DNA from 4 places in the Echinicola soli genome. Region 1 is predicted to be linked to each of the others. Evidence: riboswitches for the same ligand, from Rfam matches in the RefSeq annotation. Region 1 holds a riboswitch; each other region holds the start of a gene.
What was found. A riboswitch is a leader RNA that binds a small molecule or an ion and turns the genes downstream of it on or off. The one in region 1 is predicted to bind S-adenosylmethionine.
Positions count from the first base shown of each region.

Region 2: another riboswitch for S-adenosylmethionine. It lies ahead of FKX85_RS11775 (hypothetical protein); the one in region 1 lies ahead of FKX85_RS15170 (homocysteine S-methyltransferase family protein).
Region 3: another riboswitch for S-adenosylmethionine. It lies ahead of FKX85_RS17140 (homoserine O-acetyltransferase family protein); the one in region 1 lies ahead of FKX85_RS15170 (homocysteine S-methyltransferase family protein).
Region 4: another riboswitch for S-adenosylmethionine. It lies ahead of FKX85_RS10770 (O-succinylhomoserine sulfhydrylase); the one in region 1 lies ahead of FKX85_RS15170 (homocysteine S-methyltransferase family protein).

Region 1 is NZ_CP041253.1:3,851,413-3,859,188, reverse strand. Features, by position in the region: gene metF (methylenetetrahydrofolate reductase [NAD(P)H]) at 1-405, opposite strand, end outside; gene metH (methionine synthase) at 496-3,204, opposite strand; gene FKX85_RS15170 (homocysteine S-methyltransferase family protein) at 3,210-4,253, opposite strand; SAM riboswitch class I at 4,317-4,418, opposite strand; gene FKX85_RS15165 (hypothetical protein) at 4,604-5,911, opposite strand; gene FKX85_RS15160 (YbjQ family protein) at 6,236-6,556, shown strand; gene FKX85_RS15155 ((2Fe-2S) ferredoxin domain-containing protein) at 6,622-6,876, opposite strand; gene FKX85_RS15150 (DUF819 family protein) at 6,883-7,776, opposite strand, start outside.
Region 2 is NZ_CP041253.1:2,940,229-2,948,004, forward strand. Features, by position in the region: gene FKX85_RS11760 (glutathione peroxidase) at 1-172, opposite strand, end outside; gene argS (arginine--tRNA ligase) at 175-1,965, opposite strand; gene FKX85_RS11770 (arginase) at 2,235-3,185, opposite strand; SAM riboswitch class I at 3,665-3,777, shown strand; gene FKX85_RS11775 (hypothetical protein) at 3,902-4,393, shown strand; gene FKX85_RS11780 (efflux transporter outer membrane subunit) at 5,303-6,763, opposite strand; gene FKX85_RS11785 (efflux RND transporter permease subunit) at 6,766-7,776, opposite strand, start outside.
Region 3 is NZ_CP041253.1:4,374,423-4,382,198, reverse strand. Features, by position in the region: gene FKX85_RS17155 (alanine/glycine:cation symporter family protein) at 1-1,222, shown strand, start outside; gene FKX85_RS17150 (VOC family protein) at 1,363-1,752, opposite strand; gene FKX85_RS17145 (homoserine dehydrogenase) at 1,830-3,056, opposite strand; gene FKX85_RS17140 (homoserine O-acetyltransferase family protein) at 3,049-4,104, opposite strand; SAM riboswitch class I at 4,336-4,445, opposite strand; gene FKX85_RS17135 (hypothetical protein) at 4,768-5,793, opposite strand; gene FKX85_RS17130 (30S ribosomal protein THX) at 6,547-6,654, opposite strand; gene FKX85_RS17125 (M56 family metallopeptidase) at 6,938-7,776, opposite strand, start outside.
Region 4 is NZ_CP041253.1:2,688,016-2,695,791, forward strand. Features, by position in the region: gene FKX85_RS10760 (beta-N-acetylhexosaminidase) at 1-456, shown strand, start outside; gene FKX85_RS10765 (serpin family protein) at 521-1,768, opposite strand; gene FKX85_RS10770 (O-succinylhomoserine sulfhydrylase) at 1,986-3,161, opposite strand; SAM riboswitch class I at 3,301-3,412, opposite strand; gene FKX85_RS10775 (GDSL-type esterase/lipase family protein) at 3,494-4,168, opposite strand; gene FKX85_RS10780 (DUF4407 domain-containing protein) at 4,530-5,702, shown strand; gene FKX85_RS10785 (DUF5995 family protein) at 5,704-6,486, opposite strand; gene FKX85_RS10790 (Gfo/Idh/MocA family protein) at 7,495-7,776, opposite strand, start outside.

The DNA.
Region 1 (7,776 bases):
GATAAACCTACCCTCCGATTTTGGCGCATCGCCACGAAGGGCAAGGACATTCTCCACCCCAATGAAGTTAAGATCGATCAGTACATTTTCTGTTTCCTCTTTGTCAAATCCACCACACAGGATATGAGGGACAGCGTCCACCTTAAAGCGATTCATCAGTGCTGCACAGATTCCCACGGTACCGGGACGTTTTCGTGTGCTTACCTTTTCCAATAATCCATTGGTATGCTTCTTATAAACAAACTCTTCGCGATGGTAGGTGACATCTATAAATGGCGGATTGAAATCCATTAAAGGAGATATTCCGTCCAGCATTTCATTTAAACTTTGCCCTTTTAAGGGAGGAAGAATCTCAAAAGAAAAAAGTGTCTTTTTTGCTTGATTGAGGTGTTCAGTTACTTTCATTTAGGTTGTAATGTTTGTAGGTTTTAAGCTTGAAAGGCTATGGGGTTGAAATGTTGTAAAGTTACTGGTTATTAAGTTATTGGTTGCCTGTTACTTCAAAACAGGGTTCAATTGCGGTGTGTAGGCCAGATTTGGAGAAAGCCATTTTTCTGCTTGCTCCTTGGATACACCTTTTCGTCTGGCATAACTTTCCACTTGGTCCTCACCGATCTTGCCCAATCCAAAATATTTGCTTTCAGGATGGCCAAAGTAAAAACCACTTACGGAGGAAGTGGGTAACATGGCAAAGCTATCCGTCAAGTGCACATCAATGCTATTTTGGACGTCGAGTAATTCGAAAAGGGTGATTTTCTCAGAATGTTCTGGACAAGCTGGATATCCCGGTGCAGGCCGAATACCGGCGTAAGCTTCTTTGATCAAAGCGTCATTGTCCAGCTGTTCATTAGCTGCATAGCCCCAAAGATCTCTTCGAACGACTTCGTGCATGTATTCTGCAGCAGCTTCGGCTAGCCGGTCTCCGATGGCTTTAAACATGATCTCACTATAGTCATCCCCTTCCGCTTTAAAAGCATCCACCTTTTTGTCCATATTCAATCCTGCTGTAACCGCAAATCCGCCAAAATAATCCACTTCGTCGGGATGAAGGTAATCCGCCAAAGAACGGTTTGGAACCCCCTTGCCCTTTTTGCCCTGCTGTCGAAGGAAATGGAAAGTAGTTCCTGTTTCATGCAAATGCTCATCTAAGATCGACAGGTCATCTCCGCTCCTTCTTACCGGGTACAGTCCTACTATAGCTTTAGCTTGAAGCCAATCTTCAGCGATGGCCTTATCCAACATGGCGTTGGCTTCATCTAAGAGCTTTTGGGCCTGTTCCCCGACCACCTCATCCTTAAGGATCTTAGGGTACTTACCAGAAAGCATCCATGTGCTGAAAAACGGTGTCCAGTCAATATATTCTCTTATTACATTTAGGTCCAGGTCAAGGATCGTTTTACCTGGCTTGGCTGGTTTCACTGGGGTATAGCTTTCCCAGTCGATCATGACAGGATTGGCCTTGGCCTCTTCGTATGTGGCTAATTTTTTAGCTTCTTGTTTGGCTTGATGGCTTTCTCGTAATTCTGCGTAAGTCGCTTTGATCTTTTGATGATACGCTTCCCTAGTGTCCTCACTGATCGCTTCACCCGCCACAGGGACGGACTTGGATGCATCCAGAACGTGGACCACTGTACCGCTGTATACAGGATCTATTTTCACCGCCGTGTGAATCCTACTGGTCGTAGCGCCGCCGATCAGCAAAGGAAGCTTCATCCCCTGTCTTTCCATCTCAGATGCTACATTTACCATTTCATCCAATGAAGGCGTAATCAATCCACTAAGACCGATTATATCAACATCATTTTTAATGGCCTCATCAATGATCGTTTGGGCATCTACCATCACACCAAGATCGATGATCTGGTAGCTATTACATGCCAGCACCACTCCTACGATATTTTTGCCTATATCATGGACATCTCCTTTTACCGTAGCAAGTAATACTTTCTTGATAGAACTCTTTTCTTCGTTAAAATCGGCATCACCGGCCTTGGGCATAAAAGGCTCCAGATAGGCCACGGCTTTTTTCATCACCCTCGCTGATTTTACCACTTGGGGCAAAAACATTTTACCAGATCCAAAAAGGTCACCCACTACATTCATTCCATCCATCAATGGTCCCTCGATGACCTTCAAAGGACTCTTTAAGAGCTGTCTGGCTTCCTCTGCATCACTTTCGATATGATCAATGATGCCTTTTACCAAAGAATGCTCCATCCGCTTCTGTACAGATTCTGATCTCCAGGCTTCATTGGCGACTTCCTTTTTCCCGGATGATCTGACCGTCTCGGCAAACTCCAACAATCGCTCTGTGGCGTCATCTCTCCTATCCCAAAGGACATCTTCTACATGTTCTAACAAGTCCTTAGGAATATCATCATATACTTCCAGCATCGCAGGATTGACAATCCCCATGTCCATCCCGTGCTGAATAGCATGATATAAGAACGCCGCATGCATGGCTTCACGAACTGGATTATTCCCCCTAAACGAAAAACTCACATTACTGACACCGCCGCTCACTTTGGCACCAGGCAGGTTTTCTTTTATCCACTTCGTGGCCTTGAAGAAGTCGATTGCATTGCTGCGATGTTCTTCCATTCCTGTGGCCACCGGAAAAATATTAGGGTCAAAAATGATGTCTTGGGGATTGAATTTCACGGTCTCTACCAAGATGTCATAACTCCTCTTGCAGATATCTACTCGACGCTGGTAAGTATCTGCCTGGCCATCTTCATCAAAAGCCATAACGACCACCGCCGCACCAAATTTCTTGATTGTCTTCGCTTGATGGATAAATTCTTGCTCTCCATTTTTCAAACTAATGGAGTTTACAATACCCTTTCCTTGGATACACTTTAGCCCGGCCAAAATGATATCCCACTTCGAGCTGTCGACGACAATGGGAATCCTACTGATCTCAGGTTCAGAAGCGATCAGGTTTAGGTATTTGACCATGGCCGCTTCTCCATCAAGCATCCCCTCATCCATACAGACATCCAGTACTTGTGCACCTCCCCTTACTTGGTCCAGGGCCACTTCCAAGGCCTCGTCAAACAGTCCATTCAGGATCAAACGGGCAAACTTCTTAGAACCTGTTACATTGGTTCGCTCACCGATATTGACAAAATTCAACTCTGGTGTAAACACCAATGGCTCCAACCCGGATAATTTGAGTTGGTTATTTTTAATCTTCGTATCCATTCCCACTATTCTTCTTCTAATGTAAACGCTAGTTTCCTGGGTTTGTATTTTTTACTTACTTCTCCTATCACCCGAATATGTTCTGGGGTAGTGCCACAGCAGCCTCCCAAAATATTGATCAACCCATCTTTGAGAAATTCTTCTACCTGATCAGCCATTTCTGTCGCTGTTTGATCGTATTGGCCAAACTCATTGGGCAGCCCAGCATTGGGATAAGCACTCACGTAGAATGGTGCTTTTTCTGCCAATACTTTTAGGTATGGCCTTAATTCCTTTGCACCCAAAGCACAATTCAACCCAATGCTCATCAAAGGTACGTGTGAAACCGAAATCAAAAAAGCTTCCGTGGTCTGTCCGCTCAATGTCCTACCAGAAGCATCGGTGATGGTACCGGAAATCATGATAGGGATCCCACCTTCCTCTGGCGAAAGAGGCAGGCCTTTTTCTTCAAAAACTTCCTGGATGGCAAATAATGCGGCTTTTGCATTTAAAGTATCAAAGATCGTCTCTACCAAAATGATATCTATACCACCATCCAATAGTCCCCTCACCTGCTCTGCGTACGCTTTGGCCAGTTGATCAAAATTTATGCCCCTATAACCAGGGTCATTAACATCTGGAGAAATAGAAGCTGTCCTATTGGTAGGCCCTACGGCTCCAGCCACAAAACGAGGCTGCTCCGGTGTCTTTTGACTGTAGGCCAAGGCAGCTTCTTTGGCAATTTTTGCAGATTCTACGTTGAGTTCATATGCCAAATGTGAAAGATCATAATCTTCCTGGGCAATCGATGTGCTGCTGAACGTGTTTGTTTCAATGATGTCCGCCCCTGCTTCCAGATAGGTATCATGGATGTCCCGAATGATCTTTGGCCGGCTCAGCGACAATAAATCATTATTGCCTTTGAGGGCTTTGTGGTGATTAGTTAAGTCCGGTGTCCTAAAATCCTCTTCTTCCAACGTGTAACGCTGGATCATGGTGCCCATCGCACCGTCAAGGATCAAAATCTTCTTTTCAACTTGCTGAAGTAATATGTCGGTTCGTGTATTCATGCTCTCATTAATAATACGAAAAGCTGTACCGAGCAAAGAACCGATAGAAAAACAATAATCTACCGCTCATCTTTTCCTGACAAGCTCAGGATGGGAGTTAGCACCTTGTGATATCAGGTTGCTAAGACGTCATAGGGCCCTTCCCTCGGTCTTTCTCGATAAGCAATTCCAAAGTTAACATGAATTGGTGGAAAAAAATTACAAATAGACAATTTTATTTAGGAAAATATTCAGTTGCAGCCAGTGGTTAATCGTTGCTGGTCGGTATCCCAAGGTCGATTGTAAACTATCTGCTCTTGGCTTTACCAAAAGCTCTCTGAAAACGAATATATATCGTATTTTTGAACGGGTCAGGGCCTGATTCCCACACCTACTTGTAAATAGGGATTGGACATAAATTGGGACATGCTGACCGTGCCGAGTTTATAGCTGCCAAAAGGTATCTCCACGCCCCCATATACAGAGCCCACCAAGGCTAATTTAGACTTTTTAGAGAGTGGAAATACTCGACTTAGATAAATTTCAGGTTTGGCCATTAATCCGCCATTTCGCAATTCCCCATCGTAATCAGGCAGGTCAATCAAGTCGGGGAAGTGCAATTTTCGCCTGTGAAGCAAACTGTAACGCACATTGCCGTACCCAAGGCCTCCCAAGGCTCCCACTTCCCAATTATAAATATCGATTAATTTTGCGCCTAGATTCCCATAAACCCTCAAACTGCTTAGACTTTGGTCATAATATTGGTTGGCTTCACCTTCCATGTTCAGGTTATACAAGTCAATGCCGTAAAGAAGTCCCCTGTTCTCGCCTAGGATCTTGACGCCCAGGTTTTCAGGGATTCCTTCAAGTGGTTTATATCCATTATTCTTCAAATGGGCGTTAAGGTCATTTGGTTTGGTGAAATGCCTACCATAAACAAAGTACAAACCAAGCGAGGCATCTCTGTAAAAGTAATTTTTCTCTGGAAGACTGATCCCCGCTCCCAAACGCACAAAAGCTCCACTTTGTAGATTATCAAAGGTCATTCCATTTAATTTCCAGGAATCTTCAAAAGGGTTAAAGGAATAACCTACCTTAGCAATCATGGTGACCACTTCTTCACTTGCCAAGAGATTAAGGTCATAGCCTACTTCAAATCCAATTTCAGTTAAAAAGCCTCCCATAAACTGGCTTCCCTTATTAATATCGTTCTTTCTGAGGATAAAACCATGTGCAGGATCAGCCAAAAACTGGTCCAAGGTCTCTCCTTCCCTTTCTTCAAGCATCTCCACATTAAGATATCCCATCCCAATGGACATATAATGAATCAGATGAAATTTCCCCTCCTCTGTAAAGCTATAGCCGAAATTAATAAAGGCCCTGGTCGTACGATAATCCAATTCATAAGTATTAAATGGAGTTTCTACGCCATTGTTTTGATAAAGCTCGGCACCTACGATAAAATCATTAAATCTCGTTTGGTAGCTAATACCGTAGGTATTGTAATTATTGGGCATGGGTGGCTGGCCATGGTTTTCCAAGAGCTCATTTAATCCTTGAAGATGGGCTCCGGAGGTGCCATAATAAACGCTGAAGCTGGTTCGCTGATAGCCTCTCTCTTGAGCCAAGACCCCTTCAGTACAGCAAAGCAGGATAAAAATTAAAACAATTGTCCTCATCAGGTGAAATTTCAGCTCAAAAATATAATTTTAATGTTAGAATGCGATAATTTTTAATCATGTTTATAGGCTTTGGGTATAGGTGAACTTTAAGGAGCTTTATCTATTTATTAGACCTAACGCGTAATTAATAACCAATTACCTGCCAGCTAATCCCTTCCGGTAAAAACTTCGCAGATGCTCTTTCCAGAAGACCAGCTTTTCCTTTTACACCAATAACTCTCTACAGATATTGCGCCAAAAACAACACATTTATTCGATTTTGTAGTATATTAACTCCCCTGTTTTAGTTTTTAACTCTTTAACAAATAAAAAATCAACAGTATGATTACAACAACCACTCCTTCTGTGGAAGGACACGAAATCAAGAAATATTGTGGAATAGTCACAGGAGAAACGATTATCGGAGCGAATGTTTTTAGAGATTTTTTTGCCAGTATTACGGATATTGTGGGCGGTCGCTCCGGCACATATGAGAAAGTACTGAAAGAAGCAAAGTCAACTTCCCTGATGGAAATGGAAATGCAAGCCAAGGCGATGGGAGGAAATGCCGTGGTAGGTGTAGACTTGGATTATGAAACTATTCGGGATGGCATGTTGATGGTGACAGCAAGTGGCACAGCCGTGTTTGTCGAACCTAAATAGTTCCCTTTGATTTTCTGTTTCGACAGTCATCCGTATCTTTCGGCTACGCTCAGGATACGGATGACTTATTCCAGGGTATTTTTTCCATCTAAGATTTGATGGATTTTTTCTTTGGTTCCCTTTTTGATCACTTCGTTATTGATCACCACCATGGGGCCAGTCTTGCAAAAATCCATGCATTTGGTCTTGACGATTTTATATTTTCCTTTATGTGTATCCAGTTTGGTCAGCTCTTGGATATCCTTTAATAATCCCTTGCATCCATTTTTCTTACAATCCGAACCGGCACAAACGAATATGAATTTCCTGAACTTTCCCATCTATAACTAAAGGTTAGATACCATTTGCAACAACAATCCACACAAATAAGCTCCATACGTACCCACAGCGTAGCCAAAAACAGCCAATAAAACTCCAACAGGAGCCAATGAAGGATGAAAAGCCGAAGCTACGATCGGCGCAGAAGCAGCACCGCCCACATTGGCTTGGGATCCCACTGCGACATAGAAAAACGGTGCTTTGATCAGGTACGCCACCACCAGCATGATCGTAATGTGAAAGACCATCCATAGCCCTCCTATGATAAACAGCGTAGGATTGTCCAGTATTGCAAATAGGTCCATTTGCATTCCTACAGTAGCGATAAGCACGTAAAGTAGCACACTTCCCAACCTACTGGCTCCTACACCTTCTAGATTTCTGGCCTTGGTAAATGACAGGATCAATCCACCCGTGGTAGCGATGATCACAATCCAAAAGAAAGGGGAATCCAATGAATACTTCTCCAGTTCTGGATAATTCGTTCCTATCCAAGGAGCAATAAAATCGGCCAGCCAATGAGCCAATCCAGTAATACCAAATCCTATCCCCAATACCATCAAGGTATCGGACATACTCGGGATCTTCATAATACTTCCACGATAGGCTTCCACTTTTTTCTGAAGGGCATCAATGGCTGAGCTATCCGCTTTGAACAGTTTATCGATCCGTCTTGGATTAGCGGCCCAGTATAACAGGAATGCCAACCACAGGTTAGCCATTACCACATCCACGGCAATGACCTGGCTGAAAAGTTCACCGCTAGGCTCAAAGGTCCTGAGCATGGCCGTTTGATTAGCTCCTCCCCCTATCCAACTGCCCGCAATGGTCGAAAGACCTCTCCAAACTTCATCAGGGCCAACGCCTGCCACCACGCTTGGGTCAAATACAGAAACCACCAA
Region 2 (7,776 bases), 910 kb from region 1:
CTACTTCATTTCCATCAATGTCCTTTATGGTAAAGTCATAGAAGGTTTTTTTTGTCTGCATATCTTCTTGGTCAGGATCTTTTGCTTCAGCTACTCCGTTGGTTTCAGTGCTGGAACCAGAACTACATGATGCTAAAGCCACTATTGAGAGGATGAATATCAGTTTTCTCATAATTACATTTTTTCGGGTACTTGTATTCCTAATAACTTCATTCCAGAATGTAAAGTTCTGGCTACATGTGCGCTGAGCGCCACCCTGAAGCTGCGAACCTTCTCATCTGCTTCACTAAAGATAGGAAGTTCTGCATAAAAGCGGTTATATTCCTTCGCCAAATCAAACATATATTGCGCAATTATTGACGGGGACAGTTCCTCACCTGCCTGAGCAATTTTTTTCTCGTAATCATTCAGCAAGATGATCAGTTCTTTTTCTGCATTTTCCACTTGTTGCAAGCCTTCAAAACCTGCTGCTGAATAATCTACGCCAATTTGTTTGGCCTTGCGAAGGATACTGGCGATTCGTGCATGGGAATATTGGATGAATGGCCCTGTGTTACCTTGGAATTCGATGGATTCCTGCGGATTGAAGAGCATGCGTTTTTTAGGGTCTACTTTTAGTAGGAAGTATTTCAGTGCTCCTAAGCCCAACATTTCGTAGAGCGTTTTGGCCTGTTCTTCCGAGAAGCCTTCGATTTTGCCAAGTTCTTTGGTATGGCTTTCTGCGGTGTCCACCATTTCCTGGATCAGGTCATCGGCATCCACAACGGTTCCTTCACGCGACTTCATTTTGCCTGTAGGCAGATCTACCATGCCATAAGAAAGGTGATACAGCCCTTTTCCATATGGCCGACCCAGCTTTCTCATGATCTTAAAAAGAACATCAAAGTGATAATCCTGCTCGTTTCCTACCACATATACCGATTTGTTGATCTTGAAATTTTCGTATTTGAGGTCTGCCGTGCCCATGTCCTGTGTGATGTACACTGAAGTTCCGTCACCTCTCAGCACGAGCTTCTCATCCAGCCCTTCGTCCGTGAGGTCTGCCCACACGGAATTGTTGTCCTTTTTGAAGAAAACACCCTTTTTGAGGCCTTCTTCCACGATGTTTTTGCCTAGAAGGTAGGTGTCTGATTCGTAGTAAAACTTATCAAAACTCACCCCCATTTTCTTATACGTGGCGTCAAATCCTTCATACACCCAGCTGTTCATGGTTTTCCAGAGGCTGACCGTTTCTTCGTCACCTGCTTCCCATTTGCGAAGCATTTCTTGGGCTTCCAGCATAAGTGGAGCTTGTTTTTTTGCCTCGTCCTCTGAAAGTCCCTTTTCTGTCAGTACTTGGATTTCCTTTTTATAAGCTTTATCAAAAAGGACATAGTACTTTCCTGCCAGGTGGTCACCTTTTAGTGCACCGGATTCAGGTGTTTCCCCATTGCCAAAGTGGAGGTACGCTACCATGGATTTACAAATGTGGATTCCTCGATCGTTGACAAGGTTGGCTTTGATGACTTCATAGCCATTAGCCTTCAGGATTTCCGAAACGGAGAATCCAAGGAAATTATTCCTTAAGTGACCCAAATGAAGGGGCTTATTGGTATTGGGAGAGCTGAACTCCACCATTACCTTTTGGTTTTTTGGCGGCAACTGGCCAAGCTCCTTGTTTTGGTAGAGTGCTTGGAAAACAGCCATCCAAGATTGTTCGTTGACAGAAATGTTCAAGAAGCCTTTTACCACATTAAAAGCACTGACTGCCTCACAGTTTTCGACCAGGTACTGCCCGATTTTCTCACCACTATCTTCAGGTTTCATTCTGGTGAACTTCAGAAATGGAAAGAGCACGAAGGTATAATTGCCTTCAAATTCCTTGCGAGTAGGCTGTAAGGCCAGGGACTCTGGGGCTACCTGATGGTCAAAAGCTTGTGCAAATGCTTTACTGATGGCTTTTAGTATCTGTTCTTGAATCGTCATTCTTTTGTATTAATATTTTTACTTTTCGTGTCCCCTAAGAATTGGGGCAAACTCTGATTTTATCCCGATATACCGGGAACATTTTTTATTCACTATTCCTTGATTCTGATGTCCTGGATGAGTATCGGGCTATCGGGACGGGGCAGACTTCTATTTTTTTCTCTTGATTCGTCACGGCATTAGCGATAAGGTGATACCTCTGATTTGTATCTGAGAAAATCAATCTTATCAGCGTCATCCGCGTTCCATGGATATCCGACACCTCACTTTCAAAAGTTGCTGACCAAGGATTTGGTAGTGCATTCCAATACTTCAAAGGCGTTTTGGGCCATGATGTTTTCGGAATCCAACGTTGGGTTTACCTCCACGATTTCCCAACAGCAAACTCTCTTGTCTTTTATTAATTCCATGTTCAGTTTTAAGGCTTCATTCACCGTGAGTCCATCCGGAACAGGTGTGCCTGTACCAACGGAAATCGAACTGTCCATGCTGTCTACATCAAAGGAGATATAAATCTGCTCGCAGTCTTTCAGGATGGACAAGGCCTCTTCTGAAATTTTCACTATACCTTTTTCACGAACTTCTTTGGTGGTGAAATTTCGGATGCCATGCTTACTGATAAGCTTGTTTTCCGGTTCTTCTGTATCTCTGACAGCAATGTAGACGATATCTTCTGCCTTTATCTTTGGGAAGTCCCCTCCGATTTTTTTGATCTTTTCCCAGTATTCGATTTCTTCCGCTGAAGGCTCCTGCTGCTTGTTTTCCAGGTTGTCTTCTTGCAGGCACATGCCCAGTGGCATGCCGTGCATATTTCCTGATGGGCTGGTATAAGGACTGTGGATGTCAGCATGGGCATCGATCCAGATCACCCCAAGTCGCTTTTCAGGATTGGCGGCTTTGATTCCCATGATGGTTCCGGCAGCTGTGGAGTGATCTCCGGCCAGGACAATAGGAAACTTTTTTTCCAGACGAAGTACCTTTATGGTGTCATGGACATTGCTGAGTACTTCGTGTACCCCATCGATGTACCTGGCATGAGGATAGGGGTTGTTTTTCCAAAGGTAATTATTCGCGTCTGGCACATTGATGGGATCAAACCGGGTAAAGAAATCCGACTTTTTTCCCAAGCTGGCCACTTTTAGCGCATCAATTCCCAGGCTGGCACCCCTAGTGCCTGCGGCAAGTTCTGACCGTACTTCTACAAGCTTAATGTTTCTCATAATGGGTAAATCTCTAGTTCGTTATATTGGGCAAATCCAATCAATGAATTTATTGCCACAAAAGTAGTCAAAATTGTGCATTTATGGGAGAAGGGAGGTTCTAAAGGTTGTGAGGTTTTAAGGGAATGGGAAAGTTGAAGGAGGGTAAACATAGATGATATGGTGATGATTTCGTTCACCGAATGGAGGGGTATGTTGATTTCCTCATTCGTACACTTGGTTTTTAGCAATACCTGTATGTTAAAATGTTGGTTCTTTTTGTAACGATAAGATAGCTTGAAATGCTATTTTGCAGTGTGATAAAGCACTAAATTACAAAGGAATGAGGGATAGAGGGCGTTCACAATTGGGTAAAGAGCGGAAGGGTTAGGAGAGGAAAATAATATTCCCTACAAATTCTATAGGGAAATTAGTTTTTGTAAAAAAATGTCGTACCTTTGAAGCAGTTATTAGCGAAAAGCGGAGCAAGCTCAGTAGCTGATTTATAAAGAATAGGGGAGAGAACAGGCTCAAAGAACCTATAGCAACCTATCCCTCTCATAAAGAGAAAAGGTGCTAAATCCTGCCGAAATCATTTGAGGACCTATAAATGTAAAAGCCATGAGACTAACAATGCGAATGCAGAACTTGCTGAAAGAACCGAAAAGGTGTTGTTGCTGATCGCAACAAATCCGCAAAAAAAAAATTAACTAGTAACCATCTCAAATTAAGAAAACATGACAGCAATAGCTTCTAACTATAACATTTCCACCCAAAACAATAATATCTTCAGCTTTCAGTCAGTAAGTAGGAACAAAGACAAGGACCTGACTTCACTGAGTGCTTATGACTGGCTAGCACATAATGAATTTGTTCAATTGGAAGGCCAGGGATCTTTTGGTTTTCATAATTATGCTGATGCCAATAAAAAATTCCAAGCAATTTATTTTACCCTAAAAGGAGATATAGCAGCGCATTATGCTTTCTTTAGGGGTATTGTTTTGGCGGGTCAGCCCAAAGAGATTTATTTGGAAAACATCCATGAAAATAGAAGTTTCACACTGAAGTTTTACAAAAAGAATGAAGCAGTGGCCAAGCAATACCTAGAGAAAATTTTCAGAATTGTAAATGAAGAAATCAGGTTTAAGCAAGTACTGAGAAAAGTGCTGATCAATCAAGAGAAGCACCGTTTAGAAGAAAAGTTGCTCTTGAATGAACTGAGCAATTAAGATACAATAATAAGCCATCACTAATAACCATAAATAAAAGAACCCTTGATATAGCATCAAGGGTTCTTTTTTTGGCCAAAGAGAAATGCAGGATTAGGGGCAAGCAATATTTCTGGGAGAAGATAAATTCTTGATGTTTTTTTAGAATCCCCTTTCCCTGTTGATCATTGGAACAATGCTCTAGCGGTTGGAAATGGGTTTTAGCGGATCAAGCCATATTTTTGGGGGCGGGAGAAGATTTATATTCATTTGGTATGTCGCCACGAAGTCGCCAAGACACGAAGTGTTTTGTAGGCGGATTCTAAATTTCATGGAAAACAAACAGCTTTGGGTCTTAGAATCTTTGTGGCAAAAAAACAAAAAGGAAATCCTATTAAAATAAAGGGATTCATGCCCTCAACTTTTTCGCTTGCCTCATTTTTAGCACATTTTGAGACTAAGCAATATTTCTGGAAGATGAGAGATTTCCAGGTGGTTTTGGTAAGCATATTTCTCTTTAATTTAGCAATAGTAATGCGTGCTCCAGTATAAAAAAATCAGCGTAAATCTTATTAATCTGCATCATCTGCGTGCTATCGAAACTAACCCTAATCCCCCCAACTTTTCCGCTTGATCCGTTTTAGCGTGAATTTATGGGTGTTGGCCAGGTGATTGCTGCTAAAACCGTAATCATTTTATTCGGCTATTTACCGTGGCCGTTGTCCATGACTATGAATATGAAGAGGCTGCCTGATTCCGATGAGATCAGGCAGCCTCTTGGTTTGGAACCACTCTTCAATTCCAATTTTTTAAATAAAGAATCAGCGGAGATCTGCCCAACCTGTCCCGTCGGGGCGGATCAGCGTTACCTGCTTCCATATAAAATAGCGTCTGCCATGCCCATATTCCAATATTTCCGCTTGATCTGAGTTATTTCCAACCGCCTCCAAGGCTGCGGTACAGCTCGATATTGGCGATGGCCAATTGTGTTTTTAGCCTTACCAGTTCCATTTGGTTTTCCAGGGCATCTTCCTGTGCATTGATGATCTCCAAGTAACTGGCAAACCCACTTTGGAAGAGTAGAAAAGCGTCTTTTACACCTTTATTGGTGACTTGAAGCCTTTCTTCTACAATATCATGGGCTTCCTGAAGCTTTTCTATAGTCACAAGGGCATTGGATACTTCGCCGACTGCACCTACAATGGTTTCCTTAAAATCCAGTTGGGCGATTTCCCTTTTGTTGACCGCGATGAGGTGATTGGTTTTCAACTTGCGATTTTGGAAAATCGGTTGGAAAATAGCGCCGTTCAGCACGGCAAATCCAGCTCCCAAGGGGTCAAGAAAGTGCTCGATCTGATAAGAATTGAGACCGACCCCACCACTTATGGTCAGCGATGGATATTTCATGGCCTGCGTTACACCGACATTGGCATTACTGATAATCAAATTGTATTCAGACGCTGCGATGTCCGGTCTGTTCTGGATCAGTTCCAGTGGCACACCTGTTTGGTAAGTGCTGTCAAAGGTGATGTCCTCCAAGTGATGGACGAGGTCCAGCTCTCGGGGCGACCGTCCCAGCAACTCGTTGAGACGTGTTTCCTGGATGGCATAATCCCTTTCCAGATCAGGGATCAACGCTTTGGCACGTAGCATTTGTGATTCGGTCTGTTGCACGGCCAGGGAGGTTGTTTCTCCCGCATCATACTGTAGCTTAACGATTCGAAGTGTGTTTTTACTCAATTCGTAGTTCCGCTTGGAAACCGTTAGCTGTGATTTGAGCATGAGCATGTTTAGGTAAGTAGTCGCCACTTCTGAGACCAATGCCGTTTGTACAGCTTTTCTGAATTCCTGGGTTTTCATAAACGATGCCCGGGCAGCCTCTTTTTGCCACCGGAGCTTTCCCCAGATATCTATTTCCCAGCTGGCTTGCAGGGAGGAAACGTACTCCATCCGCTCGGTATACAACGAGGTAGGGATATCATCTCCGTGGTTCCTTCTTGCTCTATTGGAACCATAGTTATTATAATACTCTGAATAATATTCGCGGTTATATTTAAAAGGGGAAGCGCCTAGAGAAGGCAGGAAGTTAGCCTTGGACTGCTGCAGGTTCTGATAGCCAATGTCGATTTCCTTTGTCATTTTTTGCATGTCAAAGTTATTGGACAAGGCTGAATCGATCAGACCAACCAACATAGAGTCTTTGAAATAGGCTTTCCAATCGACCGATGCCATGGGCTTTTTGCCCGTCATCAAGCTGTCCCTGAGGCTGTCCGCTCCGTAGTATTGGTCAGGAAAATCTATTTCTGGCCTTTTATAGCTTTGCCCTACTTTACAACCAGCCATCGCTATTACGACCAGGGCAAGGGGCAATATGTTTTTTAGCGAATTCATAGTTATTCTTTTTCAATGGTTTCAATAAAGTACCTGTCTTGGATCTGCTGGAAAATATAGGCCAGTACAGGGATGAAAATTACCCCTAGACTGATGCCGAAAATCATCCCACCAGCTGTGCCGATACTTACTGATTTGGTTCCCTGTGCAGAGGAGCCTACCGAAAACATCAACGGTACCAAGCCCGCCGTAAAGGCAAAGGATGTCATCAAAATAGGACGGATTCGAAGGGCACAAGCCTCTATGACTGCGTCAGCTACGTTCAGCCCTTCTTTTCTCTTTTGTGATACAAACTCCACGATCAGGATAGCGTTTTTGGCCAATAAGCCTACCAGCATCACCAGCCCGACTTGCACGTAGATGTTATTTTCGATACCTGCAAGGTTGATAAATACAAACACACCCAGGATACCGGCTGGAAGGGAGAGGATCACCGCCATGGGCAACCAGAAACTCTCATATTGGGCCGCCAGGATGAAATAGATCAGGATGATACTGATGGCAAATATCATTGTGGTATTGGATCCTGATTTTTTTTCTTCCAAGCTCATTCCTGTCCATTCGAAGCCAAGGTTGGCGGGAAGTTTACTTTCGCTCAACTCCTCGATGACTCCCATGACATCCCCGGTACTGTATCCTTTGGCAGGGGTGATATTGATCCGTGCTGCACTATAAAGGTTGTATCTGAAGACTGTCTCGGGGCCATAGGTTTCTTCCAGTTTCACGAAGGTGTTGATCGGAACCATTTCACCTTGGCTGTTTTTGACCATGATCGAGTTAATGGCATCGGGCGTTTCCCTGTATTGGGTGTCGGATTGCATATAGACCATGTATTGGCGGGTAAAGCGGTTAAAGTCACCCACCCGGGTACGACCAAAGTTGGACTGGATCGTGAACATCATATCCTTTACGCTGACGCCCATGGCCTTGGCCTTTTCGTAGTCGATCTTGATTTTATATTGTGGAAAATTGGGATTGTAAGAAGTGAAGGCCTTTTCTATGGCTTCTTGCTT
Region 3 (7,776 bases), 520 kb from region 1:
CTCAGGTAGGGTGGGCACCGGGAATATTGCTGGCGTGGCCATGGCCATTGCGATGGGAGGCCCCGGTGCGATCTTTTGGATGTGGGTCATTGCTTTTTTGGGCGGGGCGTCTGCTTTTGTGGAGTCTACACTTGGACAGGTGTACAAGGAAGTAAACGAAGGCCAGTACCGAGGAGGACCGGCCTATTATATCGAAAAAGGATTGGGCGTAAAGTGGTACGCGATGTTGTTTGCTTTTGCGACCATCGTCAGTATGACCTTGCTCATGCCGGGAGTGCAGAGCAATAGTATCGCCTTGAGTGTTCAGAATGCCTTTGGAGTACCGGTGGAATATACAGGAATGGGCATTACTTTTTTTCTGGGATTGATTATTATCGGCGGTGTAAAGCGGATTTCAAAAGTGGCCGAAGTGGTGGTGCCTTTTATGGCTGCTGCTTATATTCTGATGGCCATGATCATCATTGGAACCAATATTACAGAAGTGCCCACTGTTTTGACTTTGATCATTAAATCGGCGTTTAACCTGGAGGCGGCTTTCAGTGGTGTTTTTGGAATGGCCATAGCCTGGGGGGTGAAGCGTGGAATCTATTCGAATGAAGCCGGACAGGGCACCGCACCCCATGCTGCTGCAGCGGCAGAAGTGAGCCATCCGGCGAAGCAGGGCTTGGTACAGGCATTTTCGGTATATGTGGACACCCTGTTCGTCTGCACGGCCACCGCACTGATGATTCTTTTTACAGGCCAATACAATGTCGTCCATCCCGACGGAGGATTTATCAGGGAAAACCTACCAGGAGTGGAAGTGGGGCCAGAATATACCCAATATGCCGTGGCGACGCATTTCCCGGACTTGGGAAGCGGTTTTGTAGCCATTTCCCTGTTGTTTTTTGCCTTCACGACCATCATGGCTTATTACTATATTGCTGAAACCAATTTAAGTTACCTTAATCGCTTCAAACACCGGGCCTGGAGTTTATGGGCATTGAGGATCATGATTTTGGTGGCGACGTATTATGGCACGGTGAAGACCGCGAAGGTGGCCTGGATGCTAGGAGATATTGGCGTAGGATTGATGGCCTGGCTAAACGTGATTGCCATATTGCTGCTGAGAAAACCAGCCATGAAGACTTTTGAGGATTATAGAAAACAACTCCGATCCGGAAAAGATCCTGTTTTTAAAGCAAAAGAAGCAGGAGTGGACAATGCGGATTTCTGGAAGTAATAGAGCTCAAGCCGTCATCGCGAACGGAATGGTAATGGCGGGAAGCGATCTGTTCTTTTATAGAAAAGGTCGCTTCGTTAATTTTCCATGCACTGATGGGCTCAAGGAGACTATTCCCACTTGAACTTGACAAAGTCGGACTACTCCCAAATTCCCCTGGGGACGATTTCTAGCACATGGCCGAAGGGATCTTCGAAATAGCAACTCTCAAGGCCGTCTTTCCACTCTTGTTCATGGGTAATGACAATGCCCTTTTCGATCAATTCTGCTTTGCTCTTTGGGTAGGCACTAGCTTCTACCTCAAAGGCAATGTGCTGTTTGCCGCTGGCGAAGTGGGGAGGCAGCACTTTCTCGTTTTTGGTGGTCTCAGGAATAAAACAAAGCAGTACGGCTGTCCCACACCTAAAAAAAATATGCCGGCCTTCCTCTTTGGAAATCACCGGCATACCTAGTTTTTTATGATAAAATTCCTCCGCCCGATCCAGGTCAGGGATATAGAGACAGGTTTCTTTGATTTGCGTGTAATCCATGTCTTTAAGTTAGCGAAAACACTGGAAAAAACACGTGTCATTACCTTTTAAGTGGGGCAAAGGTCTTTTTGCAAGGGTTAGCTTATATTAACGGTTTCCTGTCTTTGGATTTGGGCAAGGACATTATCTTCACTAATAGTATTATTGAGTGCTACGATCGAGAGCTTATTGGCTTCTATGGCCGGGAGGCGTTTGATGAGCTCGGCAGTAGAAACAGTACTGATGGCCCAATACCTTCCATTGGCTTGGTGGATGGAGGCACTTCCGATTACTGGATGCAGGGCATCAGGGCTGTCCGCACTGATGATTACTTCCAAGGATGCAGCTTGTGGAAGTTCGGTAGTGATTTTTTTGCCATTGAGCTTATCGTAGCTGTAACCATAGCCTTTTTCGGCCTTGGTCAAGTCCGCATAAACGGAAGCACCTGTCGGTAAGCTTCCGGCACCTTTCCCTTGGAAGAATTGTTCGCCAAGGTTTTGGGAAGTTATTTTTGCTGCATTGTATTCATTTTCTACCAAGAACAATGGATCATTGTCACCGACCAAAGTAGGAAGGATGTGCAGGTTTAGGCCCTCTTTGTCTTTTTGGGCTGTGGCGATCAGCTTGATCTTTAGGCCCAGGGATTTGGCCAGCGCCACATCTGCGGCATGTACATGCTGCACTCCGATGGTCAGGATTTCCCCTTCGGGGATATACCTTCCAAAAGCATGGAGGCTCAGAATGGTCAGTTTGCTGCTGACATCGCTTCCGTTGATATCCAGTGTAGGGTCTGCTTCTGCGAATCCATTTTCTTGGGCTAGTTTTACGGCCTCTTGTAGGCTAAGGTCATCCTGAAATAATCGGGTTAGAATGTAGTTTGAGGAACCATTGAGGATGCCTTGGAGCTTGCTGATATCGTCCCCGGCAAAATGGCAATCCAAGCAAGTAATGATCGGAATACCTGCTGCAGCGGATGCCTCATACAGAAGACTTCCTCCATAAGTTTTTTCCAGTTCCAATAGTGCTGGCAAGTGGGCAGAAAGCATTTTTTTGTTTGCTGAAATGACTTTCTTTCCTGATTTTAGCAGGCTGCTGACATAATCATAAGCCTGTGCGGGATCCGAGATCAGCTCTATTCCGATGTCACAAGGATCATCCAAAATGTCTTTCGGATCAAAGGAAAACTGCAGTGAATGATCCCTTTTTTTATTTTTGTTCTGTACGACAATTGTTTCAGGTAAAAGCGCTGGGCGGTGGTTTTTAGCAATTTCATAATATCCTTGGCCAACCACTCCAAAGCCAAACAAACCAATGCGGTTAGTCATTATTTTCCAGGTAAAAAGATGTTAGAATATAATTTAGCTGTTCGTTTTCTACCAAAAAGGCATCATGGCCATAAATGGAAGAAATCTCCCGATAAGTGCCATTAGGGACATTTTTGCCGATAAACTGCGATTCTTCTTTGGTAAAGAGCAAATCTGTATTGATCCCGATGGAGAGTACTTTCGCTTTAATCTCTGAAAGTGCCTTGGCGGTACCACCTCTGCCTCTTCCAAGATCATGGCTATCCATGGCTTTGGTGAGCACCCAGTAGGAGAGGGCGTTAAAGCGATTGGAGAGCTTTTGCCCTTGGTAGCGCAGATAAGAACTTACGCGGAAATGATCTGTCTTTTCTTCCGTTTCGGCTTGGCTGGCATGGAAAATATCCTGATGGCGGTAACTGAGCATGCCGATGGCACGTGCCGCTTCCAGGCCTTTTTTGCCTGCATCAGGTGAGTTCTGTCCCCAGGTGCTGTCCGATTCGATAGCCATTCTTTGGGCCTCATTGAAGCCAATCGTCCAAGGGGAGGTTTTGGCATTGGAGGCTACTATGATCGTTTTTTTTACGTGCTCTTGTAAATTATAAGACCATTCAAGTGCTACTTGGCCACCAAGCGATCCACCGATGATGGTGTCTATCTGCTGGATTCCCAAATGCTGGCGAAGACGGTCAAATGCCTTGGCCATGTCACGGGTGGACAGGTTCGGGAAATCGTAATAGTATGGTTTCCCGGTGTTGGGATTATCGCTAAGTGGCTGCGTGGATCCATAGCATGATCCTAGAAGGTTGGCACAGACGATGAAGTATTTTGTAGGAACAAAAAACTTGTCTTCTCCGACCAGGCCACTCCACCATTCGTGGACATTGGCATCTCCTGTCAGTGCGTGCAATACCCAGATGACATTATCTTTTTTTGGCGTCAAATGCCCTTGAGTAGTATAGCTGATCTCAAATCCTGGTAGTGATTCACCTGATTCGAGATTTAATTCCTCTTCACAGTGGAATGTTTCCTGTGTCATATCGGTAATCAGATACGGTGATGTTAGATTCATTTTCTTACTCTTAAGTTTAGCGTTGACTTCGGTCAACTGGGATCATCAATATTGGGAATAAAAGAAATTATAGTGCCCGATACGGACAAAAGGAGAGTCCTTAGTTGCACATACACATGCACATTCGACGATGCATGAAGTTATCCCTGTCGATAAAAAGAAATTCGATGATGATTTGTGTGTGAAGTTGTATTGCTGTGTGTATCCTTTTTATAAAATTCATTGTTTAAGAATTTATATTTCCAAATGCGGATATTCACATTCGGCAGGAATTGGCACCTTGGATTTTCCAGGTTGCCAGAGGGTCTGCGAGCCTGTCTCTCACCTCTTCTGTATAAATCCTTGTACTTTTAAAAAGTAAAGGATAACACAAAGTAACAATCCAATTTTTGAATTTGCAAGTATTCGAAAAAGAGTTTTTTGAAAATAATACTCTCTATAAAACCCTATAAAATCGATAGAGAATTAGGTTTTGAGGCTCTTAATTGAAATAGTGCCCTGAAAAGCGCAATGTATTTGGCCTATTGTTCGAAAGGTATCGAAAGTGGGCAAAATATAAAAAGGTGCCTAAATAAATCAAGGCACCTTTGGTAGTAGAAGGGTGTGTAGCTCTTTTGTGAAATATTGATTGAATGTTTCAGCTAGATTAAAATCAATTACCGCTTAGTCCTCGTAATAGTAAACGGCAGAAGCACCTGCGACGTCCCAGCTATATGCTGGAGCGGGGTTGCCGTTTGAGGAGAAGTAGTCGTAGACCAATACTTTCCCACCACCGTTGGCTCTTTCTGCGACGAAAATCATTTTGCTATCTTCACTGTATGCGACATCCACAGGATTTCCCAGCATGGTATTATTGCCCTCGATTCTGGCTTGATCAGCCATGGAGATGGTGCCACCGTCTGCTGCGCTGTTAAATGTGCTGGTAAAGTCGGTGATGATGACCAAACCTCCATCGCTATCTGAAGAAGCCTCGCCGATGTCGGTAAGGACCATCAGGTCATCTTCCATCGAATAAGTCAGTCCATGAGTCCTTCCGAGTCCTTCGATAGTAACGCGTTTGTCTGGAGTGATCATGCCATCAGTATTGGCCATGAAGTTATTGAATACGGCTAAGTCCGCTGTTTTATCTACTATGGCATAGAGAGTATTACCTTCTATATGGATGCCCCACAGGGCAAAATCCACCTCATAGGTGTTTAGAAGGGAGAATCCACTGGCATTTTTTTGGTATACATAAAGGCTGCTTTGGTTGCCGTTTGCTTCTGCCGGGGAGTCTGCTACGATGACCATGTCATCCATAACCGCGATTTCCCGGCCACTGGCGAAACTACCTGTTCCGCTTAGACCCAATGAAATGGACAGTCCCTTGTCCATCATAGAGGCCATGATATCCGAATAGACATTGAGGGAATTGTCAGAACGTACCAATTGGATGATTTCGTCATTTTGGTCATCATAATAGATGCCATCGGCATCTGTTCCTGCAGAAGCGACAGTACTACTGCTTACATCATTCATTGATGAGAAATCAATAATGGTAATCATCCCGCTCGTATTGCTGGATACGAATAAGGATGCTACTTCATTCTCGGGCATGTCCATTTCCTCATCGTTGTCACAGGAATAGAAACCTAGAGTAGGCAGGACGATGAGGCTTGTTCTTAAAATTGCTTTCGTTAATGTTTTCATAAGATAGTGAGTTGTGATTTATGAAAACTATTTACGATGCTGAAGGATTGATTGGATTGCGTAATAGTACAAATAGTAGATTATATAGTGGAATATGTATGTGAAACGGGTGGATCTTGGATCAAACGAAAAAGTTGGGGGGATTAGGGTTGGTTTCGATAGCACGCAGATGGCGCATTTTAATAAGGTTTTCGCTGATTTTTTTATACTGGAGCACGCATTCCTATTGCTAAATTAAAGAGAAATATGCTTACCAAAACCACCTGGAAATCTCTCATCACCCAGAAATATTGCTTGGTCCCCTTTTATGACCCTAGGAGGTTAGCATGGGACAAGTGGAAAAGTTGGGGACATGAATCCCTTTATTTTAATATGATTTCTTTTTTGCCACAAAGATTCTCTAAAACCCAAAGCTGTTTGTTTTTCATAAGATTTGGAACTTTCCTACAAAGTACTTCCTGTCTTGGCGACATACCAAATGGATGTCAATCTTCTCTTGCCCCCAGAAATATTGCTTGATCCTGGATCTTTAAATAAACAACATCCAAAAAGTGGTGGAAATAAAAAGAGACTGTCTCATTTTTTCGGATTCCGTCATCACAGGCCGAACGAAGGGATCTTGATTAACGCTTGCTGCACGTATAGAAAGATCACTTATGCACTGGATCAAGCCCAAAGCTCTTCTTTGGGGCCTGGCGGAAGTCCACTTATGAGACAGTCCCTTAAGTGTTTAAAAATAATGTAAAGAAAGCCTTACTTGGTGGCTTGTGACTGTTCTTTTTTGGTAGCTATATTTTGATTTTTACGCGGTCTGCTTTTACCAAAGGTCCCCCTGTGGGTTTTACCTCTTTTGGTCTTCATGTCTCCTTTGCCCATATTTTTATGATTTTACGGTTTAAGAATTTATTTAATCTGGTAATGCTAAGGTAATAGCCATAAAAGAGAACAACAAATGCTTTGGGGATAGATCAGGGAAATCCCTTTTAAACTATCAGTGAAGTGATGTCAGCCCGAGCGGACCTGTCTGTCTGCCCGGTAGAGTCGAAGGCTAGACAGGTCCGCTAAGGCTGACAACAAATTGCATTGCTAGCTTCTATCAATGGTTAAAAGCAATCCCGGTGGGAGAGGTGTAAAGAAGCTCGTTTTACGGCTTGTTTTTTGTTGTGATTTGGATGACTCCATTTTGAGCCTTGGATCCATAAAGATTAATGGCATCTCCATTTTTTAGTACAGAAATGGATTCGATATCATCTGGGCCATATGCATGCTTAAGTGCTGACTTTTTGGTGATTGCCCCATCGACAATGTATAGAGGGTCTTTACCAATTGTTAGTTTTGGGAGATCTTTATTTGTGTTTTGGATATTGCTGGTAGATTTTTCCTCGGATTTTCTGGGCCATAACACGCCGTCTTTTAGTGTGATTTCGATCACACCATATTTTCCTTCTTCATCATATTTCTCAAACGCTGATTCATCTTTCAGTACATTGATGCTTTTGATGTCCTCGGGGGATAGGTGGGAAAGTTTTTCTTTCTGATATTTCTTACCAGCGATTACTAACAAAGGTTCTTTTCCCTCTTCGAATGTATTATAATTGAGTAGAGGAGAAGTGCTTTTATTTTCTGTGACCGCTCCATATCCCACTACGACTACTTCATCCAGCTTGTTGGGTTTGACAGGTTTGTTTTTTTTGTTTAATTCAAACTTGATCGGAAGCCTCATTTTCACAGGGACATTGGTGCCTTTTTGTTCACCAGGGGACCACTTAGGTGAATTCATGACCAAGCGCATGGCCTCTTCGTCCGCGCCACTGCCAATTCCCCTCAAAATCTGGGGATCCCTGGTTGTGCCATCCTTATCCACAATAAAGGTTACGTAAACTGTCCCTTCTACGCCTTTTTCCATGGCGTCTTTAGGATATTCGATGTTCCTGGAAATATATTCGCTCCAGCCTTCCATGCCCCCTTGGGGAGCGGGCATTT
Region 4 (7,776 bases), 1.2 Mb from region 1:
CGGCCAAGTACCACCGCCCAGTACTGGGCAAAAGCTGAAAATGCAAAAATGGCTGTGGAACAGGGATCCAAGGTGTTGATTTCTCCTGCTAGTAAAGCCTATTTGGATATGCAGTATGATTCAACTACGAGATTGGGATTGCATTGGGCGGCTTATATTGAATTGGACAGCGCTTATATGTGGGAGCCTACCGAATTGGTAGAAGGCATTGACAAAGCTGATATTCTGGGTGTGGAAGCGCCGCTTTGGACAGAGACGATTGAGACGATGGATGATATCGAGTACATGGTGTTCCCCCGGTTGATCGGAATTGCTGAGGTGGCCTGGACTTCGCCGGAGAAACGGGACTGGGAAGGCTATAAGTCACGATTGCGCAAGCATACTGCGAGACTTGAGGCACTTGAGGTGAATTATTACCAGTCGCCATTGTTAGAAGAAAAGGAAGCAGCAGAATAAAAAAAAGCTAAGGCCAGTTTGGGAAAACTGGCCTTAGCTTTTTTAAGTCGAATATATTTAAGCTTTAAAGCAGTGACGGATCGCCCAGTTTTCCGATAAATAAAATAGTCCCGCTATGTTTTTCTTGGATGAAGAACAGGAATGGACGGTTCAGTTTTATGTTTAAGGGAGTGGAGGGACCGGCCGTGACTTCTATGATTTCCACAACGGTGGCTGCAGCAGCTTCAGTGCCTTTTTCGTCCACTTCGATCAGCGCATCGTGAATGACGCGGTTGATTTTTAAATAATCCGTTGGGGTGTCAAACAATTCAGTAAAGTTTCGTGGGTCAAATTTGAATGGTGTGACCAATCCCAGTGCTTGTAGATCTTCTTTAAGGTTGTCTATTTTTTTTCGTAATTTAAATTTGGGCATTTGGAGAAATAATGCCCTTTCCCGCGCTGCGGTTCGCCATCGCAAGAGGTTTTCTGCATTCAGTTGTTCTTCCACTTTATCCAAATTCAGGTCATCTGGGAGTAGGATTCCCATGGAGTATTGCCCAGTGCTATAGGGGATTTCCAGGTAGGTCAGATGGTCGGATTTGAGGTACCTGAAATCAGCAGGTTCTTGGGTCCTCATCATGTCCACATTGACAGTGGTTTGTTCATCGACATGGAATGGGGCTTGTTCAGTAGCGCTTTTTTCAAACTGGTATTTCCAATCTCCCTTGAAGTAAATGGCATTGACCAGGTACATGACCGCATCATCATGGATTTTATCCAGCATATTTTGAATAAGGTTATTGGTGTGGTCTTCTATCCAGTTATTGATGATGTCCACGGAGTTAGGATTTGCCATGTTTAGCCCGCTGAGAGCGGCAAAATAGTGTTGCTGGACAATTTCCTGGAAAGCTTCTTTTACGGTGAGGTTTTCTTTGTACCAGATACCGTTGGCGACGTTAAATGTTACCTTTGGGTCCACTTCCTGAAGGAATTGCGTAAGCCCTTTATTGGCCATATTGGCTTGGTCAATAGTAAGGTTATCGTATCTGAGGGCTTGCAAGTATTCTTCGAGGACAGTTCCTTTATTGCCGTTCATGGTCATGGATAGTGCCTGCTGAATACTGTAAGGGCTAAAAAAAAGGTTGGTATCATCATGGTTCCTTAGCTGCAGATAGAGGTCAATGGCGAAATCTCCGCTGTAGGAAGCCAGGGACTGTTCCTCATCTGTCAGCGTTCGCAGGTTGGGCAGGATCTCTTTGTCCTTGGGCTCGCTATCGATACATCCAACTGTGGAGGCAGTCATTAGAAGAAAAAAATAATAGATCTTTTTCATGGCTCGGTTATTTGGTTTTGTTCCCAAGACGGTGAAAATCAGGTGAGTGCTACAAAAATGAGATTGCGTCATAAAATAAAATGCCGTCATCACGAGGAGTGGCGGGAAGAAGCAATTTCTTGACTGAAAGGCAAGATTGCTGTGCTTCACTACTGTTCCGTTCGCAATGACGACTATTTATGACAGAGTCCCCTTAGCATCGACTGTTTGCGAGGTGCTATTTGGACTTTTCCAGTGCTCGCTCTATGTCCGCGATGATGTCATCATGGTGTTCCAATCCGGCAGAAAGCCTAATTAGCCCTGGAAGAATGCCTACACGTTGGCGTTCTTCTTCAGTGAGCTTGCTGTGGGTGGTAGATGCTGGGTGTGTAATGATACTTCTGGTATCCCCTAAGTTGGCTGTGACGGTGATCATCTGCAGTTCATCAATGAATCGCTGAGCTCTCTCGATGCCTCCTTTCAGCGTGAGTGTGACGATGCCGCCGCCATGTTTCATTTGTTTTTTGGCAAGGTCATGCTGTGGATGCGATTTTAGGAAAGGATATTTTACGAATTCAAGCTCATTGATGTCCTGGAAATAGGATGCTACCGCCAATGCATTGGCGCAGTGCCTTTCCATTCTGACCGCCAGTGTTTCCATGCTTCTGGAAAGGATCCAAGCATTGAAGGGGGAAATGGAAGGTCCTGTGTGGCGCGTAAAGAACTGCACGTCTTTGATCAATTCTTGCTTTCCAAGGATCAATCCTCCCAAGACACGTCCTTGACCATCAATGTACTTGGTAGCGCTGTGTGCCACGATATCCGCGCCCCACTTGGCCGGTTGCTGTAGGTAGGGAGTGGCGAAGCAGTTGTCCACCACTAAGATCAGATTATGCGCTTTGGCAAACTTACCGATCCACTCCAGGTCGATTACCTCTAGGCCAGGATTGGAAGGGGTCTCTATGAAGAGCATTTTGGTGTTGGGCTTCACGAGCTTGTCCCAGTTTTCGATATCCGAAATGTCTCCGTAGGTAGAGGTGATGCCCCATTTGGGGAATACTCTTGTGAGCAGCTGGTGGGTAGAGCCAAACAATGATCGGGAGGCAAGGATATGATCTCCTTGCTGTAGGAGAGAAGCTATGCTGCCAAACATTGCTGCCATTCCAGAGGCAGTGGCGATGCCGTCCTCGGTGCCTTCCAGAGCGCAAACTTTTTCGATCAAGTCTGAGCTGTTGGGATTGGCATAGCGGGAATAGATATTGCCGGGGATCTCCTCAGCAAACATCTGACGGGCCTCTTCGGCACTGTCAAAGGTAAAACTGGATGTCATGTAAATGGGAGCCGAATGTTCCCGTTGGTTGGATTTGGAAGAAGCGATCCTGATGGCTTCTGTTTCAAAGTGCTTATTTGACATGGTGTTTAATATCTTTCGGTTTTATAGAATCAGTAATTAATCATGAAAAATCAATAATTGTCTGGACATGGCATAGGCCAGCGAAATCCGGTAGTGGATAAGAAAAAAACGGTGAAAAGGTAGATTGGTCATAATGTCTAATTTATAGTTCCCTCAATTTTTTTTTTGGGCAGGTATTGGCACCTTTTCGCCGAGACGAATGGTTGCCAGAGGGTCGCAGAGCCTGGTCTCTCGCCTCTTCTGTATAAATCAGTTTCCTGAAGTCATGCAAAGTAACATCAGCACAGTTGATTTTCCAAACAATTTGGCTTTTGAGTATGCAAGATCAGCGCCTAGGGAATGTGTGGCTCGAGCATCTCTGCCCAGCCGTCGTAGCCCAGTTCGGTCATGTGGAGGCTGTCGGACAGGTAAATTTCTGGATTGGGTCGCCCTTTTTCATTGAGGGCAATGTCCCAAACGTTGACAAATTCAACGCCGATGGTTTTGTCGGCATAAACTTCCAGTAGACGGTTTAAGGATTCATAGTCTTCTTTGAGCTGCCACCTTGACGGACTTGGTTTGGGACTAATCAGGACGATTTCCGTTTCAGGAAGCTTGGACTTTAGTTTGCTGACCAGTTTTTGCATGGTGTTCAGGATGGTGACGGGGGTCTTGCCACTTGCCAAGTCATTGTCGCCCTCATAGATAAAAACTTTATGGGGGGCATAGCGGATGATCAGCTCTTCAGCATAATGTAGCAATTCAAAAGTCTGCGAACCACCAAAGCCAGTATTGACCACTGTGACGTCAGGAAAATAACGATCAATGTCCTTCCACATTCTTACGCTGGAGCTTCCAGTAAAAAGGTAGACATCTCCTGATGGTACAGGGGTGTTGGTGACGATTTGATCAACTTCTTTTCGAAATTTTTCGGGATTTTCCTGGGCTGATAGCGCATGGATAAAGGCTATCTGGAGAAGAACAAGCAGCAGGCCTGTGTTTCGGGTAAATGAAGATGGGATGGGCATTTGTTCTAGTGATTAGTGAAAAGGTTTTAGTCCATTATTCTGTCATGTAAATAACTAAAAATAATGGGAAAGGAGAAATGTTGACGTAGCGGAAAAGGGAAAGAAGTGTCAAATCGATTTTTCATTTCTGAACACATTTCCGTTCATAGAAAGGAATTGTGCGTTTTTGACCATTTTACTATATACGTTTTACGGCGGATTGGGCATTCTTTTTTACACCTTAAAAGTACTGATTGGTGGCATGATAGGCTGTTTTCATCACATTAGTTATTGGATGCGCTTTCCAATCCATAATTTCAGTGGATTGTTGCCCGCTTTTTGAGCAGAGGAAGAGGTAGTTGCCCAATGAAATAAACTGATAATGGAAAAAGTGAAAGTATTCTTTTTGTTTTGTAGTGGAGCCAATGTGTCCATTCTGAAAAAATGTCCTACCGAAACCAATAAATACGTGGGGATCGGAGGTACTGTGTTCTTTACAGGGGTTTTGGCAGCATTGTCAGCAGGATATGCTTTGTATACCGTTTTTGAAAGTTGGTATTGGGCAGTGATTTTCGGCTTGGTGTGGGGCGTAATGATATTTAATTTGGACCGCTTTATTGTTTCGAGCATGCGAAAGAAGGAAAGTTTTTGGTCTGAATGGAAGCTTGCATTTCCCCGGCTATTATTGGCTGTGTTTTTGGCATTGGTCATTTCGAAGCCACTGGAGTTGAAGGTTTTTGAAAAGGAAATCGATCAAAAAGTCAGTGAACAAAAAGTGCTTGAAATGCAGGAGGCCAAAGAGAATTTGGATGCGACCTATCCTGAAATAGCCCATCTGGAAACTGAGAATCAACAGTTGCGCGATGAAATTGCCGCTAAGGCGGCTTTCAGGGATGAGGTACAAAAAGAGTATGATGAGGAGCGTTTTGGGGTCAAGACCCCAGGGACTACAGGAGTCATAGGTTTGGGATCCAATGCTAAAAAGAAGGAAGAGCAGCTAGATGCAGCCCAGCTGGATTTAGAGCGAATGCAAGAAAGGAATTGGGCAAAGATCGATAAGAATGAAAGAGAGATGGCAGCGGTGATGACCAGAAAGCGACAAGTGTTTGAGCAGCAGCAAGCTTCGATCGATCAATATGATGGGCTAGCTGCCAGGATGCATGCCTTGTCCCAATTGACAGCGGAAAGCCAAGCGGTCTATTTAGCCAATATTTTTATCATGTTGCTTTTTGTGGCAATGGAGACCGCTCCGGTGATGGTCAAAATGATGGCAGGAAGAGGTCCTTACGACGAGATGCTGGACAAGTCAGAACGAGCCGTGAAGCTGTATACCGATGAATATAACTATAAAAATCAGACAGAAAGCACCCATCGGATCCGGGTGTTTGATGAGGTGATTGCTGCTGAGACAGCATCGCTCATTAAGAAAAAACTCCATCGCAATGAGGTCTTGACCAAAGCAGAAATGGAACTTCTCGAAGAGCGGCTAGAAGATGCCAATGGGCTTCGGGGGCAGCATGAAACTGGAAATAAGGAGGCGGCCATTAAAGAGTAGGCTATAGTTGAGCGGTTCGCAGATTGTTTGGAGTTGCCTTTCGCACAATTCCTTCCAGTCGGTCCATCACCTCAGGAATGGAGTTCCACTCGGTAAGATTGATGATAAATACGATCCACCCAAAGAATTTTCCCGGGTTGACTATTTTGTTCGCGATGCGGTAAATTGCCTGGTCGCGGACCGTGAAGCATTGATCGATATCCTGGGTGGTACTGTATTCTTGGGCAAATTCCCATGCTCCGTCCCTGGCGATTTGGATGCTGAAATTGAGCAGGAGTTCATCTTTGCCATCGGCCAGCTGGATCAGAAAACCAAATAGTGGTGAGATGATGGAAAGATTGGCTTTTACACCATCTACCATACTGGCCAAGATAATGTTGATCTTGTCAAAATCTTCTTTGATGGCTTCCAGCCCGTTTCCTTGCGTGGTTTGGACGGTGGCAATGCCAAGGTCCAGGTTGATGTGGGCGTTTATGCCTAAAAGTAAATGTTGGAGAATGACCTTACCGGTTTTTTTGGTGGCGTCAAAGGCGCATAGCCAGCTTTGACTGGTGGTGTTGTCAGAAAGGTAATTCTCATATGCGTCGAAAAATCGCTGGGCAAAGATAATGTCAAGCCGCTCCATGCGCGCATTATCCTCAAACTCCCCAAGGTCTATTCCTTCTTTAATTCTTCTGGTGACTTGTCGGTACAGAATGGCAAAGTAGCCAATTCTACTTTTTTGTGTTCTGCAGTCGGCTACAATTTGGTCCATTCTGGCGATTACTTCTTCAATTGATGACATGGTAGAAAAGTCAGTATTAATGGTGTGTTTTGTTTAAGGTAATAAAATTATCGATGCTTTGGGTTTTAGATCGGCTTGGATAAAGTGTTTTTTGATAATGATAAGTGGTTTGTGATTGTTTGGGAAAAGTTAAATAAAGGTTAAGATGTTATGGCTTTCCTTAAAAAGAAGGAATTTAATCGTTTTAGTGTGATGTATAGAGGTTTAGTTGTATTTCGAAAGAAGTGAAAAGAGGTATTGATTAAAGAGCTGAACGATCGATCGGAGAAATTATTTTTGGTGTTTTATTGTAATCAAAAATATTTTTATTAAGTTTAAAGAAGTTTTGGTTCTAAAAACGAGGATTAACTTCCTTTTTTCCAAAATATATACGGCTGTTAGTCAGTTAAAATAAACCCATTCGAGGAATCTATGCAAGGATTCCTCTTTTTTTTGCCCTTTTTTAAACCGGTTTTCATTTATTTTACAAAAATACTAAGTTTTATGCTTTGATTTTAAACCGATATTTTGATTTTATACAAAATAGGTTTTTCGTATAGGTGTTATTTTGACTGGTTTGTGGTGTAAACGTCAGTTTTTAAGTGAATTAGGTTTTTTTTGAAGCTTTTTTTAAATAATAGAGCGTAATCCAGAATAAAAGCTTGTTAATGACTCTATATTAATTAATTGTTAAGTTGCTGCGTCAAGATGGGGGATTTGTAAACAATAGAGCAAATGAGGGTGGTATACAGTAGCTTGCTTGTCCCCGGAAAAATGTATTTTCTCGTTTGTGATTATACGGAATTGTGCAAGTAATCAAATTCATTGGAAGAAAGTCCACGAATTGCACAGGTTGCCACGATTATTTTATGTTAATCATTGATTGATATAAGGCAGTTTGCTGAATATTCTCAAACTGGCAGAAAAGCGTATAATCATATTCTCGTTTTATCAGAACACAAAAGCCATTCCCGAGGAGAATGGCTTTTGTGTTTATGCTTTATATTATGATGCTATACAGCTAGCGGTTTACCCGTAATTATATGCTGGCTTCCAGTCCTCGATGGTTTTATTGAACAAGGAATGGTTGGCCAGATGGATACAGGTGGCCGTGGTGGCGCCACTGATGACATTGGAGGCTGGGTATTCCTTGTTTTGGATGGATTTATAGAAATCACTGAATGCGTACCAAGTGCCGTCTTTGGTCTTATCTTCCAGGATGGGGATTCCTTTGCCTTCCTTCCAAGAAAGTTTGGTAGCTCCTGAAACTCCATCTACAATCTGAAGCTCATCCATCCTCTCTTTTTCAGG